DNA from 3 places in the Pseudoxanthobacter sp. genome. Region 2 is predicted to be linked to each of the others. Evidence: riboswitches for the same ligand, from Rfam matches in the RefSeq annotation. Region 2 holds a riboswitch; each other region holds the start of a gene.

Region 1 (6,095 bases), on a different contig from region 2:
CTGCCGGCCCCTTCCACCAGCACCAGATCGGCTTCGGCGGCAAGGCGGCCGAAGCTCTCCAGCACCGCCGGCAGCAGGGCGCCCCGCTCCCGCTGATAGGCTGCGGCGGCGCTGGCCTGCCAGACGCGGCCCTGCACCACCACCTGGGCGCCGGTCTCGCTCTGCGGCTTCAGCAGCACCGGGTTCATGTGCACGCTTGCCGCCACGCCGGCCGCGCGCGCCTGCAGCGCCTGTGCGCGGCCGATCTCGCCGCCGTCGGCCGTAACCGCGGCGTTGTTCGACATGTTCTGCGGTTTGAACGGCCGCACGCGCAGGCCGCGGCGCGCGAAGGCCCGGCACAGGCCCGCCACCACCAGCGACTTGCCGACGTCCGAGCCCGTGCCCTGAAACATCAGCGCTCTGGCCCGGCGCGGCCCCGGTGCGGCCGGAACGGGGGCTGGCTTCTCCGGCGACTGGCCGGGCGACTGCGCGGCGGGGGAACCTGTTTCCGGTGTCATCGCATCAGAACTCGATGCCGGCCTGGGCCCGGATGCCGGCCCGGAACGGATGCCGCACCAGCGTCATTTCGGTCACGAGGTCGGCCGCGTCCAGCAGGGCCGGCGGCGCATTGCGTCCGGTCACGACCACGTGCAGGCCGGCACGGCGGGCCTGCAGCGCGGCCACCACCGCGCCGGTATCGAGCAGGTCGTAGCGCAGGGCGATGTTCAGTTCGTCGAGGATGACCAGCGAGAGAGTCTCGTCGGCCAGCAGCGCCTGTGCCCGTTCCCACGCCCGCGCTGCCGCCGCCAGATCGCGGCGCAGGTCCTGTGTCTCCCATGTGAAGCCCTCGCCCATGGCGTGCCAGAGCACCTGATTCCCGAAGGCGGCAAGGGCGCGCTGCTCGCCGGTTTCCCACACGCCTTTGACGAACTGCACGATTCCAACCCGCCGGCCGTGTCCCAGCATGCGCAGCGCAAGCCCGAACGCCGCGGTGGACTTGCCCTTGCCGGCTCCGGTGTGGACCATCAGCAGCCCCTTTTCGCGGGTCTTGGAGGCCACCTCGGCATCCTGAACCGCCTTGCGGCGCGCCATCTTTTCCGCATGGCGTTCAGCCTGCGAATCGTCGATCTCGCGCATCGTGCCTCCACCGGCAAGGGGTTGGAAAAAGGGCTCTTTCAGGCCGTTCGCCGGCGCCGCGGCAAGGTCTGAAAAATCCCATCAGAAAGCGGTGCGAGCCGCGCGCGGACGCGCTGTCCCGGTGGCTGACCATAGCGCAGGCGGGCGTGCTGGCAAGCCACGGGCGGGCGGACGGAGGCGGCGTTGACAGGCTTCCGTGGCCTGACTTATGACTCAGGGCCAGACGGTCCCCTTCTCGCAATGGAAGGGGCTAAGAGGGAATGCGGTGCGCCTCCGGAGCCATGCCGGCGAAGGGGCAATGCCGCAGCTGTCCCCGCAACTGTAATCGGAGAGCCGACCACCACGAAAGCCACTGGAGGCGCAGATGCGCCGCTCCGGGAAGGCGGTGGGCCGGCGAAGATCCGAGAGCCAGGAGACCTGCCGTCGCCGAATCGATCCTTGAATGCCCGGCGGGTGAACTCGGGCAGGGAGTGACTTTTGGTGACAGCTGCCAGCCCAGCTCTCCCCGGCGACATGGCCGGGGCCATCCGCGATCGCAGCCCTGCTGCGACTGCGACGATCGTCGTCTGTCGCACCTGTCGCGGCGCGGGCGCCGGCGACGGTGCCGCCCTGCTGGCGGCGGCCGGCGAACTGGCTGCGGCGGCCGGCGGCGCGGTTGCCGTGCGCGGGGTCGCCTGCCTTGCCAACTGCCGGCGGGGGCTTTCCGCCGCCATTTCCGCCCCCGGCGCGTGGAGCTACGTCTTCGGCGATCTGACGGCCGCCGGCGCGGCCGATCTGGTGGCCGGTGCGGCGCTGCTGGCGGCTTCGGCCGATGGCACGATGCCATGGCGCGGCCGGCCCGAGGCGCTGAAGCGCGGTCTGATCGCCCGCATCCCTTCCCCTGAAAATCTCACCGAGGTGCCGTGATGGCCGTTGTTGATCGTGTCGGCTGCACCATCGTGACCGGCTTTCTGGGCGCCGGAAAAACCACCCTGATCCGCACGCTGATCGCCCGGGCGCGCGACCGGCGGCTGGCCATTCTCGTCAACGAGTTCGGCGATGTCGGCATTGACGGCGAAATCCTGAAGGGATGCGGCATCGAGACCTGCCCGGGCGAGAACATCATCGAACTCGCCAACGGCTGCATCTGCTGCACGGTTGCGGAAGATTTTGGCCCGGCGCTGGATCGCATCCTCGCCCTTGAGCCGAAGGTCGATCACATCGTGATCGAGACCTCGGGTCTGGCGCTGCCGAAGCCGCTGGTGCAGGCGTTCTGCTGGCCGCAGATCCGCAGCCGCGTCACGGTCGACGGCGTGGTGGCGGTGGTCGACGGTCCGGCGCTGGCCGACGGCTCGCTGGTGGCCGATCCGCTGGCGGTGCAGCGCGAGCGGGCCGCGCAGGATCCCGCCCACGATGACCCGGTGGAGGAAGTTTTTGCCGATCAGGTCGCCTGCGCCGATCTGGTGGTGATGACCAAGGCGGACCTGCTGAGCGATGCCGCGCGCGCCGCGGCGCGGGCGCGCATCGACCGCCATCTGGCCCGCCCGGTCAAGGTGGTGGAAGCCGCCGGCGGCGATCTGGAGCCGGAGGTTCTGATCGGTCTGGGCCTCGGCGTGGAAGACGAAATCGCCGGCCGCAGGACGCTGCATGACGATGCCGGCGACCACGAACACGACGATTTCGACAGCTTCGTCGTGACGCTGCCGCCGCTGTCGGCGCCGGAGGAAATCGCGGCGCGCGTCGCGGCGGCCGCGGCGCTTGAAAACGTGCTGCGCATCAAGGGCTTCGCGGCCATCGGCGATCGTCCCATGCGGCTGCTCGTGCAGGCGGTCGGCCCGCGCGTCAGCACCGGGTTCGACCGGGCATGGCGGCCGGGCGAGGCGCGCGCCACGTCGCTGGTGGTGATCGGCCTCAGGGGGCTCGACCGCGCGGCGGTGGCGGCCGCACTCGGGGCCTGACCGCGATGCACCTCGTTGCCACCTCATCGTCGCGGCTGGACGAAATCGGCGGCCCCGTCGATCTCGGCCAGGCGCCGGCCGATGTGGCGGTTCTGTCCTTTTCCGACAGCGATCTGGCGGCTTTCGACGCGGCGTTCCGCAGCGGTGCCGCGGGCGGGCTGACACTGCGCCTCACCGCGCTCGGGCAGTTGTCGCATCCGATGTCGGTCGACCTGTGGCTCGACCGGGTTGCACGCCATGCCCGCGTGGTGCTGGTGCGGCTGCTCGGCGGCTATGAGGCGTGGCGCTATGGCTGCGATGCCCTGGCCGCCCTTGCCGTCCGCACGGGTCTCGTTCTGGTGCTGCTGCCCGGCGAATGCCGGGTGGACGACGAGCGGCTGGCGGCCCTTTCGCAGGTGGAGGCCGGCGCGCGGGCCGCGCTGCTGGCAGCGCTGCGCGAAGGTGGCGCGGCCAACGTGCGCAAGGCCCTTGCCCGGCTTGCCGCGCTCGGCGGCGGGCCGCAGGCGGCAGAAGCGGAGGCAGAGGCGGCGGCAGAAGCCGTGCCGCGCTGCGGTTTCTGGCGGGCTGACACGGGCGTCGTCGGCGCCGATGCCGCGTTGCCGGCCGGCGGGGGGCCGGTTGTGCTGGTGGTGTTCTATCGCTCGCAGCTGCTGGCGGGCGATGCCGGGCCGGTCGGGGCGCTGTGCGCGGCGCTGGAGGCGCGCGGCCTGCGAACGCTGGCCGCTTTCGTGCCGGGCCTGCGCGACGAGGCGGCGGCGGAAATGCTGCGCGCTCTGGCCGGGCGCCTGCCGCTGGCGGCGGCGGTGACCACCACGGCCTTTGCCGGGGCGGCTGAGGGGCTGTTTGCCGCGCTCGGCGTGCCGCTGTTGCAGGCGGTAATGGCGACGACCCTGCGGGAAGGCTGGGAGGAAAGCGACCGCGGTCTCGGCCCGGCCGATCTGGCGATGCACGTCGTTCTGCCGGAACTCGACGGCCGCGTGCTGGCCGGGGCGATCGCGTTCAAGGAATGCGAAGGCGAGGTGCGCCGCAATCGGGCCCGGCCGGACCGCGTGGCGCAGGTGGCCGACCGGGTGGCCGCGCTGGTGCGCCTGCAACAGACGCCGCGCGCACAGCGCCGGCTGGTGATGCTGCTGCCGGATTATCCCCATGCTCCCGGTCGCACCGGCTATGCGGTGGGGCTCGACGTGCCGATGAGCGCGCTCGCCATCCTGCACGATCTGAAGGATGCCGGCTATGACGTGGCCGATATTCCGCCTTCGCCGCGCGCCCTGATGGCGGCGCTGAGCCGGCCCGCGGCGCCGGGCCTGACCCGGGCGGCCTATGAGCGGGCGTTCGGCGGCCTTGCGCAGGCGGCCCGGGCCCGCGTTCTGGCGGCGTGGGGGGCCCCGGCGCCGGCCGGCGGCGGCGATGTCTTCCGGTTTCGGGCGCTGGCCTGCGGGCAGGTCACCATTGCGCTTGCGCCGGATCGCGGGCAGCCCGGCAGCCGGCGGGCGGACTATCACGACCCCGCCCTGCCGCCCGGCCACGATCTGCTCGCCTTCGGCTTCTGGCTGCGCGGAGCGGGCGCGGACGGGGAAGGCGGGGGAGATGGCTGCCACGCGCTGATCCACCTCGGCGCGCACGGCACGCTGGAATGGCTGCCGGGCAAGACGGTTGCGCTGTCGCAGGCCTGCTTCCCGGAAATCGTCACCGGCGCATTGCCGGTGGTCTATCCCTTCATCGTCAGCAATCCGGGCGAGGCGGCGCAGGCCAAGCGCCGCCTCGCCGCCGTGACGCTGGGACACCTGACGCCGCCGCTGATCGAGGCCGGGCTCGACGACGGCCACCGCGCCCTTGAGCAACTGGTGGACGAGTTTGCCGCTGCCGATGGCCTCGACCGCCGGCGGCGGGACCGTCTTGCCCGTCTGATCGTGGAAACCGCGCGGGAAAGCGGCCTTGCCGCGGAGGCAGGCGTGACGGCGGATGCGGATGCCGACACGGCGCTGATGCGCATCGATGCATGGCTCTGCGACCTGAAGGAAGCCGTGCTCAAGGATGGCCAGCACATCTACGGCCGTGCGGCAGCGGGCGACGGAGCGTTGCGACGGGCCTCAGCCGCCGGCGAGCGCGAGGGGCTGCTGCGCGCGCTCGATGGCCGGCCGGTGGACCCCGGGCCCGCCGGGGCGCCGGCCCGCGGGCGGGTCGATGTGATGCCGACGGGCCGCAATCTCTTCGCCGCCGATCCGCGCACCCTGCCGACACCGACGTCGTTTGCCCTCGGCCGGCAGGCGGCGGAAGAGGTGGTGCGGTGCCATCTTCAGGCCCACGGCGACTGGCCGCGCGCGCTGGTGATGGACCTCTACGGCAGCGCCAGCCTGCGCACCGGCGGCGAGGACATTGCGCAGGGGCTGGCGCTGATGGGCTGCCGGCCGGTGTGGGATGCCGCCACCGGCCGCGTCAGCGGCATCGAGGTGCTGCCGCCGGCGGCGACCGGCCGCCCGCGGGTGGATGTGACGTGGCGCATCTCCGGGCTGTTCCGGGATCTGTTTCCCGGCCAGATCGCGCTGCTGGATGCCGCCGTGGCGGCGGTTGCGGCGCGTGGCGCAGAGGGTGGCGACAATCCGCTGGCCGCGGCGGCGGCCGGGGGCGCCCATCTGCAGCGCATCTTCGGTTCGCCGGCCGGCGCCTATGGCAGCGGCATCGAGCCGGCGCTGACCAGCGGTGCGTGGCAGGCGCGCGACGACCTCGGCCGGGATTACCTCGCCGCCGCCTCCCATGCCTTCGGCGGGGCGGAGGGGACGGCACGGGCTGCGCCCGGCGCCTTTGCGGCGCGGGTTGCGGCGGCCGACCTGTTGCTGCACGGGCAGGACGACCCCGGCCGCGACCTGCTGGAGGGCGTGGCCGACGTCGCTTTCATCGGCGGCTTTTCGGCCGCGCTCTCAGCGCTCGGCCGCAGCGCCGATGTGGTGGTGCTGGATACCACCCGCCCGGACCGGCCGTGCGCGCGGCCGCTGGCGGCGGCGCTGGCGCGCGTGGTGCGGGCGCGGGCCGTCAATCCGCGCT
Region 2 (6,095 bases):
GCTGGAACCGAAGCTGATCGTGGCCGACGAGAGCGTGGCCGCCCTCGATGTGTCGGTGCGCGCCCGGGTGCTGGACCTGATGCTGGAACTGCAGGAAACGATGGGCCTCGCCTATCTCTTCATCTCCCACGACATGGCCGTGGTGGAGCGCATGAGCCATGACGTGGCGGTGATGCGCGGCGGGCGCATCGTGGAGGCCGGCAGCCGCCGCGCAGTGTTCGAAACCCCGAAGGAAGCCTACACGCGCGACCTGATGGCCGCAGTGCCGCTGCCCGACCCCACCCGCCGGCGCCCGGCCGCCTGAGGCCGGGCCCCTCAGACCACGGCCGCCCGGCCGCCTGAGGCCGGGCTCTCAGACCACCGCATCCGGCCCGGCGGTCAGCCGCCCGGCCCAGGCCGGCACGGTCTCGCTCGCCGGGCCGTAGAAGCGCTCGTCGAAATAGCCGGCATTGTCGGACGGGTCGAGATTGAGCTCGCAGGTGCGGATGCCGAGCTGACGGGCTGCCGCCACGAAGCCCGCCGCCGGATAGACCGAGCCGGACGTGCCGATGGCCACGAACAGGTCCGCCTCCTCAAGGGCATCGTGGATCTCGTGCATGTAGAGCGGCATCTCGCCGAACCACACCACATGGGGCCGCAGGGTGCCGGCGGCCCGGCAGGCCGGGCAGACATCGTCGCCCCCGATATCGTCCTGCCAGGGCGAGGCCGCGCCACACTGCAGGCAGCGCGCCCGCAGCAGTTCGCCATGCATATGCACAACGTTGTGCGAACCGGCGCGCTCGTGCAGGTCGTCGATGTTCTGGGTGCACAGGAAGAGCGAGCCGCCCCGGCGCTCCAGCGCCGCCTCCAGCCGCGCAAGGGCGAAATGAGCGGCGTTGGGGCTCGCCGCCCGCGTGTTGCGGCGCCGGGCGTTGTAAAAGGCCTGCACCAGATCGGGGTCGGCGGCAAAGCCCTCGGGGGTGGCGAGCTTCATCGGATCGAACCGCGCCCACACCCCGTCGGTATCGCGAAAGGTGCCAAGACCGCTTTCGGCCGAACACCCGGCCCCCGTCAGCACGAACAGGTTCATCGTCCGTCACCCCCAGCGCCTCTGCCATCCCGGCGCTTCTGCCATCCCGGTACCGCGGTCATCGCGGTGCCGCGCCGCAGACCATACACCATCGCCCCGCTCAGCGCGGCGCGGTGCCCGGCTGCACCGTGACGGTGGCCGACAGGCCGGCGGCAAGAAGCACATCCTCCGGCACCGGGTCCAGCGCGATGCGCACCGGAATGCGCTGGGCCAGCCGGATCCACTGGAAATTCGGGTCGACCTTTGCCAGAAGCGCGCCGCCGATCGCCGCCGGATTGGCGATGGCATGGCTGACGCCCTGCACCGTGCCCGGCAGCGTCACGCCGCCGGCCATCAGCCGCACACCGGCCCGGTCGCCGTTGCGGATGGCGGGCAGCTTGGTTTCCATGAAATAGGCCGCGACATAGAAGGAGTCGCTGTCCACCAGCGCCATCACGCCCTGCCCGCGGGCCGCGAAATCGCCGACGGTGGCGGTGAGGTTGGTCACATAGCCGTTGACGGAGGCCCGCACGGTGCTGCGCTCCAGATTGAAGGCCGCCAGATCGCGTTCGGCCTGCGCCAGCTGCAGCGCGGCGGCCGCCTCCGCCGCCCGGCTGCGGGTGGTCTCGACCGCCTGCCGCGAGATCGCGTTCGGATCCTGCGCCATCAGGTCGGCATCGCGCTGCGCGTCGTTGGCCGCCAGCTTCAGCGCCGCCGCACTGTCGGCCACGCGCGCCTCGGCCTGCGACAGCGCCAGCTCAAAACGCCGCGGATCGATGACGAACAGCACATCGCCCTTCTTCACCCGCTGATTGTCGACAACGGGGATCCCGGTCACCAGACCGGCCACGTCGGGGGCGACATCCACCACATTGGCCTGCACCAGCGCATCGCGGGTCCACGGCGACAGGGTGTAGAACACCCACAATTTCCAGCCGACGACGATGGCCGCCAGCGTGACGGCGAGTGTGAGCGCCGGACGCGCAATCTTCCCGATCATCGCCATGCCTGCCCCCCGCCCAGCACGGCCGCGCCGGTCACGATCACATAAAGCGCCAGATTGAACAGCGACCGGTGCCAGACATAGCGATAGAGCCCGAAGCGCCCCATCGCCCAGCGCGCCAGCACATAGGGCGGCAGGCCGGCAAGGGCCCAGAAAAAGCCGGGCGGCAGGTAGAACCCGAAGAACGACAGGGTGTGGAACAGGGGCAGGCTCGGTGTGTCCATACTCAGGTCCGGCAAGACTCGTGTTTGCGGAAAATGGAACGCGCGTTTGCGAAAAGCGACCCTCACGTTCGGGAAAAGCGCCGTTCGAGGAACGGCCGGTCGATGTCGAAGCGGTCGTCGATGAAGCGCAGGCCGGCCGCCGCCGACAACAGGCGGGCGCGGGCCGCCGGCTGCGGCGGCAGCGGCTGGCCGGCAAAGGCGCTGCGCAGCCCGGAGACCGCCGCCCGCGCCTCTGAAAGCGCGGCGTCGACATCGCGGCCGGGATCGGCCAGCGAGGCCAGAGCCGCAGCAAAGGCCTCCAGCCCCTTGCCGAGCGCGGCAGCGACCGCCGGCGGCATCGCAGGATCGCGGGCGAGACCGGCAAGGCGGCCCAGCTCGCGCGCCGCCGACGCCGCACCGAGGGTGCCGCGCAGAAAATCATCGTCGCCGGGCCGGCCGGTGGCAAGCCGCGGCAGCAGCGCCATCAGCAGCGCCAGCACCTCGCGCGCGGCCGCCCGCGACGGCTGCTGCCCGCGCGCCGCCGCCGGCAGGATGCGCGTCATCACCACATGCCAGCTTTCTCCGCGGGCTGCCTGCGATGTCACGGGAAACAATGCCAGCACCGCCATGCACACGATCATGCCGACGATCATCGCCGCGGCGGAATTGACGAACGCCGTCTCGTCCGGCACCACCGAATTGCCGATGGTGATCTGCGCCATGAAGAAAATGCCGAACGCGAAGCCCGCCGCGGAGAGGGCCGGCGTGCCGGCCATCAGCGCCGCCACCACCAGCACCGGCATGAGGGCGAGGGCAAGGGCCGTGAAATCGGCCGCGAGCGGCAGCACCACAATCATCGTGCCATAGGCCGCGGCGATGCCGAGGTTCATCCACACCAGATAGGTGTACGCCTTCGGCAGCGGGTTATCCTGATTGACGGTGGAGAACAGCAGGATCGTCGCACCGGAAATCGCGGCCATGCCCATGTCCCACCCTGTCGCCATCCAGAACGCGGCGATAAGGACGAGGGCGAGGGCGGCGCGCAGGCCGATCAGTCCCGCCTCGCGCAGCGTCTGCCGCGCCAGCGCCGGGCCCGCGCCGCCGCGCCCGGCGGCGGCCGGTGCCGCGGGGCCCCGCCCGGTGCGCAGGCCCGTTGCCTCGGTCACCATCACCACCGACAGGGCATGCAGCAGATCGCCCGCCCGGCTGACCACCAGAAGGGCGTTGGCAAGCGGCCCGAACGGCACCGTGCCCGCCAGGGCGTTGAGGTCGGCCGCGGCGGCTCTGAGGTCGGCCCGCGCCGCCGCAAGCTGCCGGCGCACGGCCGCCGGATTGCCCAGCACCGTCGGATCGGCCGCAATGGCCTCCAGCATCCGCCGCGTCGCCTCCAGCACCGGGTCCATCCGCTGCCGGATGGCGGCGGTATCGTCGCGGCGAAAGTCCTCCAGCCGGAAGAACAGCCCGCGGCCGATGGACAGCACCGTCAGAAACTCGCGCACCACCCGGCGCAGGCTCCGGTCGTCGGCATGCATCTCCGGCGCTTCGAACAGCGTATAGGAGCGCAGGGCATCGAACTGGGTGACGGCACTCACCATGCGCCCCCGCAGGGCGACGAAGGTTGCCGGCGGCACCGAGGGCTGCAGCGCCAGCGCACAATAGCCGGCAAGGCCGGAAAAGACGGTCGCCAGAGACTCGCGCAGCGCATCGCCGGCATAGCGCGGCATCACCAGCGCACCGGCCGCCGTGCTGCAGGCAATGCCGATCAGGATTTCGCTCACCCGGTCGCCCGCGATCCACCACGCCGCCAGCGGATCGGCCGAGCCCTCGAACGAAATCAGCAGCGCGGTATAGGCGCCCAGCACCGCGCCATAGGACGCGAAATTGCGCAGACGCGCCGCGATAAAGAAGCACAGTCCGACAAAGACCGCTGTGGCCGCCACCAGCAGCGCCGGCGCCTGCGAGAACAGCCCCACCAGAATAAGCCCGGTGGTGCCGCCGCACACCGTGCCGATCGTGCGCCACACGCTTTTTGCCACCACCGCGCCGACGGTCGCCTGCGACAGCAGAAAGACCGTGATGGTGGCCCACTGCGGCTCGCGCAGTTCCAGCGCATAGGCGATGGCCAGCGCCAGCAGGGCAGACGCCGTCGTGCGCAGCGCGAACACCACGTTGCGCCAGCCGGTGTCGACCGGCAGGGCGAAGAGGCGCGCCCGGCGCTGTGCCTGTGCCGGTTCCATCCCTGCGTTTCTCCCCCTCTGCCCGGCCGCGGCCTGCGGCCCGCCCCGGATGTCTGCCACCGCTGCGGAGATCGCCGTCTCCCGCAGACCCTCCACTTGTACACGCAGACCCCGCACCGGGAAAACCGCCGCGGCGGCACCGAATCACTTGACCCGCCCTGCGGAAAGGCGGCCCCATGAGCGGTGCACATGGTGTCCCGCGGCGCATCCGGCGTCCGGGATGAAACGGGAATGGGGAAGGACCGTTCAGACGGCCCGAAGCCCCAACCGCCCCCGCGACTGTGAGCGGCGAGCGACCTTCAGACCCGCGTCACTGGACGCCCCTTCCGGGGCGGCCGGGAAGACAGAAGGTTCGTGACGACCCGCAAGTCAGGAGACCGGCCCTGTGCCTGTTCCAACCCCGGCCGTCGGGTGAGACGGCGGAGGAGATCGTCATGCATATTGAACCGGGCCTCGTGGCCGACGGAAAGATCTGGCTTAGCTATGTCACGGCGCTTGGCGCCGGCGGCTGTGCGCTGAAGCTTGCGGCCGATACCGTGCGTGAGCGCGGCCTCGTTTCGCTGGCCGCGCGCAGCGTCGTCGCCACCGCGCTGGTATTCTCGTTCTTCGAGGTGCTGCCGCATTATCCGGTCGGCGTTTCCGAGGTGCATCTTATCCTCGGCTCCACGCTGTTCCTGATCTTCGGTGCCGCGCCGGCCGCCATCGGCCTTGCGGCAGGGCTGGCCATTCAGGGCCTGTTCTTCGCCCCCTTCGACCTGCCGCAGTACGGCATGAACGTCACCACGCTGCTGGTGCCGCTGTTCGGCCTCAAGGCGCTGGCCCGCCACGTCATCGCGCCCCATACGCCCTATGTGGACCTGAAATACCGGCAGGCGCTGGCACTCTCCACCGCCTATCAGGCCGGCATCGTGGCGTGGGTGGCGTTCTGGGCGTTCTACGGTCAGGGTTTCACCGCCGCCAACGCCGCCTCGATCGCCTCGTTCGGCGGGGCCTACATGCTGGTGATCGTCATCGAGCCGCTGGTCGATCTGGCCGTGCTGGCCGCCGCCAAGCTGCTGTGGAGCCTGAAGGGCAGCTTCTTCTTCGAGAAGCGGCTGTTCGAGGCCGCCTGAGCGGCCGCGGCCCGGCGGCACGGTGCGCCGGCCTGTCCCATCGCGGGAAGGGACAGGAGCCGGCCCCGGCCGGGCCGCAACACCGGCGACGCGCAACCCGCGTCGCCGGCCGGTCTTCAGACCCTTTCAGTCCTTCCCCTCTCGGGCCGGACTGTCTTCAGCCCGCCAGTCCTCAGCCCGCCAGTCCGTCGTCGTCGTCATCGTCGAGATGGACGTGGTCCATGCGCTTCCAGAACAGCACCGTGTCGCACGGCTCGCCATCGGGAAACAGCGCATAGCCCGGAATGCTGCCGACCTCGCGCCAGCCAAGCCGGCGATAGAGCCGCTCTGCCGGGCTGCCGATGGCGGTATCGAGGGTGAGCAGCGTGCGGCCGTGCAGGCCGGCTTCCACCTCGCAGCGGCGCATCAGCGCTTCGCCCACGCCGCGGCCGCGCGCCGAGCGGCGCACCAGCAGCTTCGTCACCTCCGCCCGGTGCATCTGGTTCGGCGGCA
Region 3 (6,095 bases), on a different contig from region 2:
ACGCCCCGGGAACGGCGGATATCCGCAAGCGGATGTCCTCAATTGAAGGGCTGACGGACGATCGCAATGCGCGGTGGCCATGCGTGCCACCCTTGGTCTGATCGATCCTGCCCTCGGCCGGCTTCTCGCGTGGTATGACGCCCGTCTGCGCCGCGGATCGCATCGTCCCCTCCGGGCCGCCGCCACGTCGCTGGACCGCCGGACCTGCCAGCTACAGGGCCGGATGGCAGCGCGATGCGGCGGGAGGTGCGTGGCTGTTTCCCTCTCCCGAGAAGCGCTGACAGGACGCGCGGCACACATGCCCGCCCGCCCGGTCTGAACTGCCGGTTTGGTTCCCTCCAGCCGGACAGGCGACCTGCAATGCCACCCGATGCTGCGGCCTTGGCCCCATAACCGAGCAGGGCCGCAGTGGGTGCCCCGGCCGATTGCCCCCGAAACGGGCTGTCGCAGACGCGGCATACGCGGGTTGGTTGCCGGGTGGCCGGTCCTTTGTGGCGTCATTGCCATGCGGTGCGGGGGATAAGGACAAGGGAGAAAAAAGCGATTATGGCCGACACGACCAATGTGGCAGTCAATGCCCCGGCTGAGGGCAAGGCTATGGCCTCTGCTGCGCCGGTGGCTGGCGGTCCCTTCGAGGAAATGCGGCGTGAAGCCGAGCGTCTTTTCGAGGCCTTTGAGCCCGGGGCGTTCGTTGCCGACCCGTTCAATGCACCGGCCTTTGCCCGTCTGGCAGCGCTCGCGCGCCGTCCCGCCGAAGCCATGTGGCCGTTCGCACCGACGGGCAAGGCGGCAATGATGCCGGCGGTGGATGTGGCCGAAAAGGCGGGCGAGTACGAGATCACCGCCGAGCTTCCGGGCCTTGAGGCCGGGGATGTCGACGTAAAGGTGACCGGCGGCGTTCTCACCATCCGCGCTGAAAAGCGGGATGAGCGGGAAGAGAAGGACAGGGATTATTTCGTCAGCGAGCGGCGCTACGGCACGTTCGCACGGTCCTTCAGGTTGCCGGACGGGGTTGATCGCGCGGCCATCGAGGCGGGTTTCGCCCGGGGCGTGCTGACCATCCGCCTGCCGAAGATCCCGGCAGCCCGCGAAGAAGCACAGACGATCGCCGTGAAGCCGGCATAAGGGGCCGGCGCACTGAACGCGAGAAGAGGTCAGAACGCAAGCAAGAGGGTGTGCGCACAGGACCGGGCGCAGGAAAAGACCGCCCGGCAGCGCACGACAGAACAGCGCATGCGAGAGACGGAGCGCCACGGACAGGCATATGGAACCTTCCGTGGCGCGGTTCCGCCCGATGATGGCAGCGACGGAGACAGGCGAACGCCCCGGCCCCGGATGAAATGAGGCCGTGGAACAAGCTGGCGGACGAAACAGATGAGGGCAGGCCCCTCGCCGCCGGTTAATGCGTTCGCGACCGGATTGTCCGCTGTCTGCCCGCGCTGGGCTGAGACATGACGTGAAAGGGGCTGCGGTCTGCCACGGGCAGGACCGGCCCCGATAAACCGGTCTGGCTGGCCGGCCGGCGTGTGCGCCCACCCTACCCGGGCGCCGCCGGCAGCCTGTCAGGCAACGATCCGTATCCGGGGCCGCGCGCATCTCCCTTTCCGCGCTGGCCGGCCCGGGGTGCGAGGGGCGAAGTCTCGCCGGGGGCAACGGCCGGCTTCGCTTGAGGGCGCCGGGCCTTCAGCATTGCGCTGAGGGCGTGAAGCGGCGTCCGGCACGGCGGATCACCGGCGGCCTGCGCGCCAGAGCGGCGCAGCAGGGTGAGGTGCTGGCGCCCGATCCTCCCACGGTGCAGCCTGCCTCGGCTGTCCGGTCCGATCGCCGTGCTTCCTGCAGGCCGCTCTGTCGCCATGCGACAGGGTGGCCTTTCTTCTTTCACAGCCCGCCCTTTCAATACCCGCGTTTCCCGCTCTGTCGTTGCCCGCTGCCGGGCCCGTTCGCGGTCCGCGCCGGCACCTGCCGCGGTGGTGCGCCGGCGCAACAATCAGCGGGCGTTGCGCAGGGCCGGCAATGTGCCACGGTTGACGCGCCTTGCTGCCGCTTCCTACAGTGCGCCGGACGGTTCCCCACGGGGATCAAATGGGAATGCAGGACGGACCGCCTTTGCGGCGGAACGGAGCTGCGGCTGCCCCCGCAACTGTGCGTGGCGAGCGTTCCGCCGGCGACCACTGGAGCCCGATGGCTCTGGGAAGGTGGCGGGAGCGATGACCCATCAGCCAGGAGACCTGCCGTCAGCCGTGTTTCACACGCGACGACCGTGGGCGGGGTGCACCACCGGTAGTTCCCTCGCCTCCTGCCGGGAGGCCGGGCGGGACTTGGATCGCGGTGATGTGCAACAGCCGTCCCGACCGAGGTCCCAATGCCGGGTCTTTCCTCCAGCGCCGCGCCTGCGGCGCATCGTTCCGTTTCACGTCTTCGCCGGGATCTTCCGGTTCGCCCGGTTCTTCCGGTTCGCTCATCCCTTCCCGCGCGTTCCGTGCTGCTCGCCTCCGCGGCCATCATGCTTGCCGCGGCCCTGCCCGGCCCTGCCCGCGCCCAGAGCAGCGGCGACGCGAGCCAGACCCGGAACCAGACCCAGGCCACCGCTGCTGCGGATGCGGCCGCCACAGACGTTGCCCCGCAGACCACGGCTGCGCAGGAAAAGCCGGACACGGGCGGTCTGGAGCTTGAGCCGATCACCATTTCCGCCAACCTCACCGACACGCCCTCCACCGAGGTCGGCAGTGCGGTGACGGTCATCACCGGCGAGCAGATGCAGCGCCAGCAGATCCGCTTTGTGCAGGATGCCCTGCGGCAGGTGCCCGGCGTGTCGGTGAACGAGACCGGCCCGGCCGGCCAGATGACGGAAGTGCGCATCCGCGGTTCGGAGGCCAACCAGACGCTGGTCGTCATCGACGGTATCGTCGTCAACGATCCGGCGATGGGGTCGCAGTTCGATTTCTCCAGCCTGCTGGCCACCGACATCGCGCGCGTGGAAGTGCTGCGCGGCCCGCAGAGCGCGCTTTACGGCTCCGATGCCGTCGGCGGCGTCATCAACATCGTCACGCGCAAGGGCAAGGGCACCGACCTTTCAAAGCCGGAAATCGTGGTGCGCGGCGAAGGCGGCACCTATGGCACCGCCGATGGCAGCCTGACGGTGAGCGGCGCCAACGACCGGGTCAACTATCTGCTCGGGCTGTCGGGCATCACCTCGCAGAACGTGTCGGCAGCCGCGGCGTGGCGCGGCAATCCGGAAGACGACTCGTTCCGCAACGGCACCGCCACGGCCAAGATCGGAGCCGATCTTTCCGAGAATTTCACCCTCGATGTCGTTGCCCGCCGCACGCAGGCCCTGACCGATCTCGACACCTTCGAGGGCGGCGTCGGTGCCGTCGATCTCGTCGGTTCCGATGTCCGGCTGAACCAGACCTTCGGCCGGGCACAGGGCACGCTGTCGCTGCTCGACGGTCACTGGCAGCAGATTTTCGGCACCAGCTACACTGACCAGAGCAACGATTATTTTCAGGACGATGTCTATACGTCCAGCTATGTCGGCACCATGCAGCGCTACGACTATCAGTCGAACGTCAATTTCGATACCGATGCGCTCGCCGATGCCAGCCACGTTCTGACCTTCGGCGCCCTGCGCGAGATCGACGAGGCCAACGGCGATACCGGCTATTCCACGTTCGACCACTCGATCTGGAACAACACGTTCACCGGCCAGTATCAGCTGGGCGTGCTGGAAAAGCTGTTCCTGACCGGCTCGGTACAGTTCAATGAGAACGAGCTGTTCGACAACTCCACCACCTACCGCGCAACGGCCGCCTATCTGTTCGACCAGACCGGCACCAAGATCCGTTCCTCGATCGGTTCCGGCGTGAAGAACCCCACGCTGTTCGAGCTCTACGGCTATACCAACACCTATCAGGGCAATGCCGACCTGCAGCCGGAAAAAGCCACGGGCTGGGATTTCGGCGTCGACCAGCAGCTATGGGATGGCCGCGTGGTGCTGGGCGCGACCTATTTCGTGCAGCTCATTTCCGACCTCATCACCGGCACCGGCACCACCTCCGTCAACGTGCCGGGCACCTCGCGCATTCAGGGCGTGGAACTTTCCGCCAACGCGCAGGTGACCACAGATCTGACGCTGGCCGCCACCTATACCTACACCGACGGCTACGATGCCGAAGGTAATCCGCTGGTGCGCCGCCCGCGCAACATGGCCAGTCTGGTGGCTAACTATAAGTTCCTTGAAGGCAAGGCCAACGTGAACGCCTCCGTCGCCTTCAACGGCGCGCAGTGGGATTATGGCTACACCTCCACATGGGACACCTATTACACAAATCTCGATTCCTACACTCTGATCAATCTTGCCGGCTCTTACGATATCAACGATCATGCGCAGGTGTTCGCCCGCGTCACCAACCTGCTCGACGAGAAATACGAGCAGGTGTGGAGCTACGGTTCGCCGGGCCGCGCGGGCTACGCGGGCATGAAGTTCCGCTTCTGAAACCGGCGCGGGGAGGCGGACGATGGCGGGCAGTGGCAGCCGGCGCGGCCGGCGGATGGCAGCGGCAGTCGTGCTCGGCGCGGCACTGTGCGCCGCCGCGCCGGCCGGCGGCGGAACGCTGGCGGCCGGGACCGGCGGGGCGGCTGCGCCGCCGCGCCCGCACCGCATCGTCTCGCTCAACCTGTGCGCCGATCAGTTGCTGATGGCACTGGCCGACCGCGACCAGATCGCCGGGCTGACGTGGCTTTCCGCCAACCCCATGCTGTCGGCCGATGCCGCGGCGGGTCTCACCTATCCGCGTCACCACGGCAGTGCCGAGGCCGTGCTGGCCCTGCGGCCGGATCTGGTCATCGCCAGCCGCTTCACCGCACCGGACGAGGTGGCTGCCGTGCGCCGCGCCGGCGTGCCGCTGCTGATGCTGCCGGTGCCGGCCACGATTGCGCAGGTGGAGGCGCAGATTGCCGAGGTGGCGGCCGCCATCGGCCAGCCGCAGCGCGGGGCGGCCATCAACCGCGATATTGCCGCCAGTCTGGCCGCCGCCCCGCCGGCCGGAAAGCCGCCGCTGAGGGCCATCGTGGTCAGCCCCAACGGCTTCACGGTCGGCGCCGGCTCGCTGGCCGATGACGTGATGCAGAAGGCGGGGCTCGTCAATCTGGCCGCCGAACAGGGCCTTGCCGGTTATGACCGCGTGCCGCTGGAGCGCATTGCCCGCGCCGGGGCGGATCTGCTCATCTTCGATGCCGATCCCGACGGCGCCCCGGCGCTGGCCGGCGAACTGCGCCACCACCCGGCGCTGATCCGGCTGGCGGCGCAGGCCAGTCTGGTGGATATGCCCTCGAAATACTGGACCTGCGGCGGCCCCGGCGTGGCAACCGCCGTGCGCCTGTTGTCGGCGGCTGCCCGCGAAGTTGCCGCGGAAAAGGCAACGCAATGACGGCCGAACCCCGCTTTTCCCGCCGCCACGGCGCGCTGCTCGGCCTTCTCGCCGCGCTGGTGGCGCTGCTGGCAACCGCCTCGCTGCTGCTGGGCCCGGCCCCGCTCGATGTGCCGGCCGCGCTGGCCGATGTGCTGAGCGGCCGCGACACGCTCGGTGCGCTGGTGCTGGCGGACCTGCGCCTGCCGCGCGCGGCGCTGGGGCTCACCGTGGGCTTCAGCCTCGGCATAACAGGGGCGGCCTTGCAGGGTTTCCTGCGCAATCCGCTGGCCGACCCCGGCATCATCGGCGTCTCGGGGGCTGCGGCCTTCGGCGCGGTGGTGGTGTTCTATTCGGGCCTTGCCGGCGTTGCCGCGCTGGCGCTGCCGCTGGGCGGCATTGCCGGCGCGGCCGTCGCCACCGCCCTCATCTATGCGCTGGGCGGGCGGGCCAGCGGCACCGCGGCGCTCATTCTGGCCGGCGTCGCCCTCAACAGCCTCGGGGGCGCGCTCACCGCCCTTGCCCTCAACCTTTCGCCAAATCCCTATGCCGTCACGGAAATCGTGTTCTGGCTGATGGGCTCGTTCTCCGATCGCAATCCCGATGCGGTGGCGCTGGTGGTGCCGATGATGGCCGCCGGCTGGCTGGTGCTGCTGGCCACCGCGCGCGGTCTGGATGCCCTGACGC

The links. A riboswitch is a leader RNA that binds a small molecule or an ion and turns the genes downstream of it on or off. The one in region 2 is predicted to bind cobalamin.
Region 1: linked by a shared signal. The riboswitch ahead of V7067_RS00420 (DUF1636 family protein) and the one ahead of V7067_RS13680 (energy-coupling factor ABC transporter permease) in region 2 are both predicted to bind cobalamin.
Region 3: linked by a shared signal. The riboswitch ahead of V7067_RS02420 (TonB-dependent receptor) and the one ahead of V7067_RS13680 (energy-coupling factor ABC transporter permease) in region 2 are both predicted to bind cobalamin.

What each region holds. Positions count from the first base shown of each region.
Region 1 covers NZ_DAISHT010000001.1:91,775-97,869, reverse strand. The annotation lists partial or broken gene V7067_RS00430 (AAA family ATPase) at 1-392, opposite strand, end outside; gene cobO (cob(I)yrinic acid a,c-diamide adenosyltransferase) at 502-1,116, opposite strand; cobalamin riboswitch at 1,324-1,556, shown strand; gene V7067_RS00420 (DUF1636 family protein) at 1,597-2,022, shown strand; gene cobW (cobalamin biosynthesis protein CobW) at 2,019-3,053, shown strand; gene cobN (cobaltochelatase subunit CobN) at 3,059-6,095, shown strand, end outside.
Region 2 covers NZ_DAISHT010000170.1:1,100-7,194, forward strand. The annotation lists partial or broken gene V7067_RS13655 (ABC transporter ATP-binding protein) at 1-304, shown strand, start outside; gene V7067_RS13660 (NAD-dependent deacylase) at 353-1,069, opposite strand; gene V7067_RS13665 (efflux RND transporter periplasmic adaptor subunit) at 1,170-2,054, opposite strand; gene V7067_RS13670 (DUF1656 domain-containing protein) at 2,045-2,275, opposite strand; gene V7067_RS13675 (FUSC family protein) at 2,338-4,491, opposite strand; cobalamin riboswitch at 4,665-4,892, shown strand; gene V7067_RS13680 (energy-coupling factor ABC transporter permease) at 4,926-5,603, shown strand; partial or broken gene V7067_RS13685 (GNAT family N-acetyltransferase) at 5,776-6,095, opposite strand, start outside.
Region 3 covers NZ_DAISHT010000010.1:20,066-26,160, reverse strand. The annotation lists gene V7067_RS02425 (Hsp20/alpha crystallin family protein) at 547-1,125, shown strand; cobalamin riboswitch at 2,046-2,251, shown strand; gene V7067_RS02420 (TonB-dependent receptor) at 2,480-4,495, shown strand; gene V7067_RS02415 (ABC transporter substrate-binding protein) at 4,551-5,429, shown strand; gene V7067_RS02410 (iron ABC transporter permease) at 5,426-6,095, shown strand, end outside.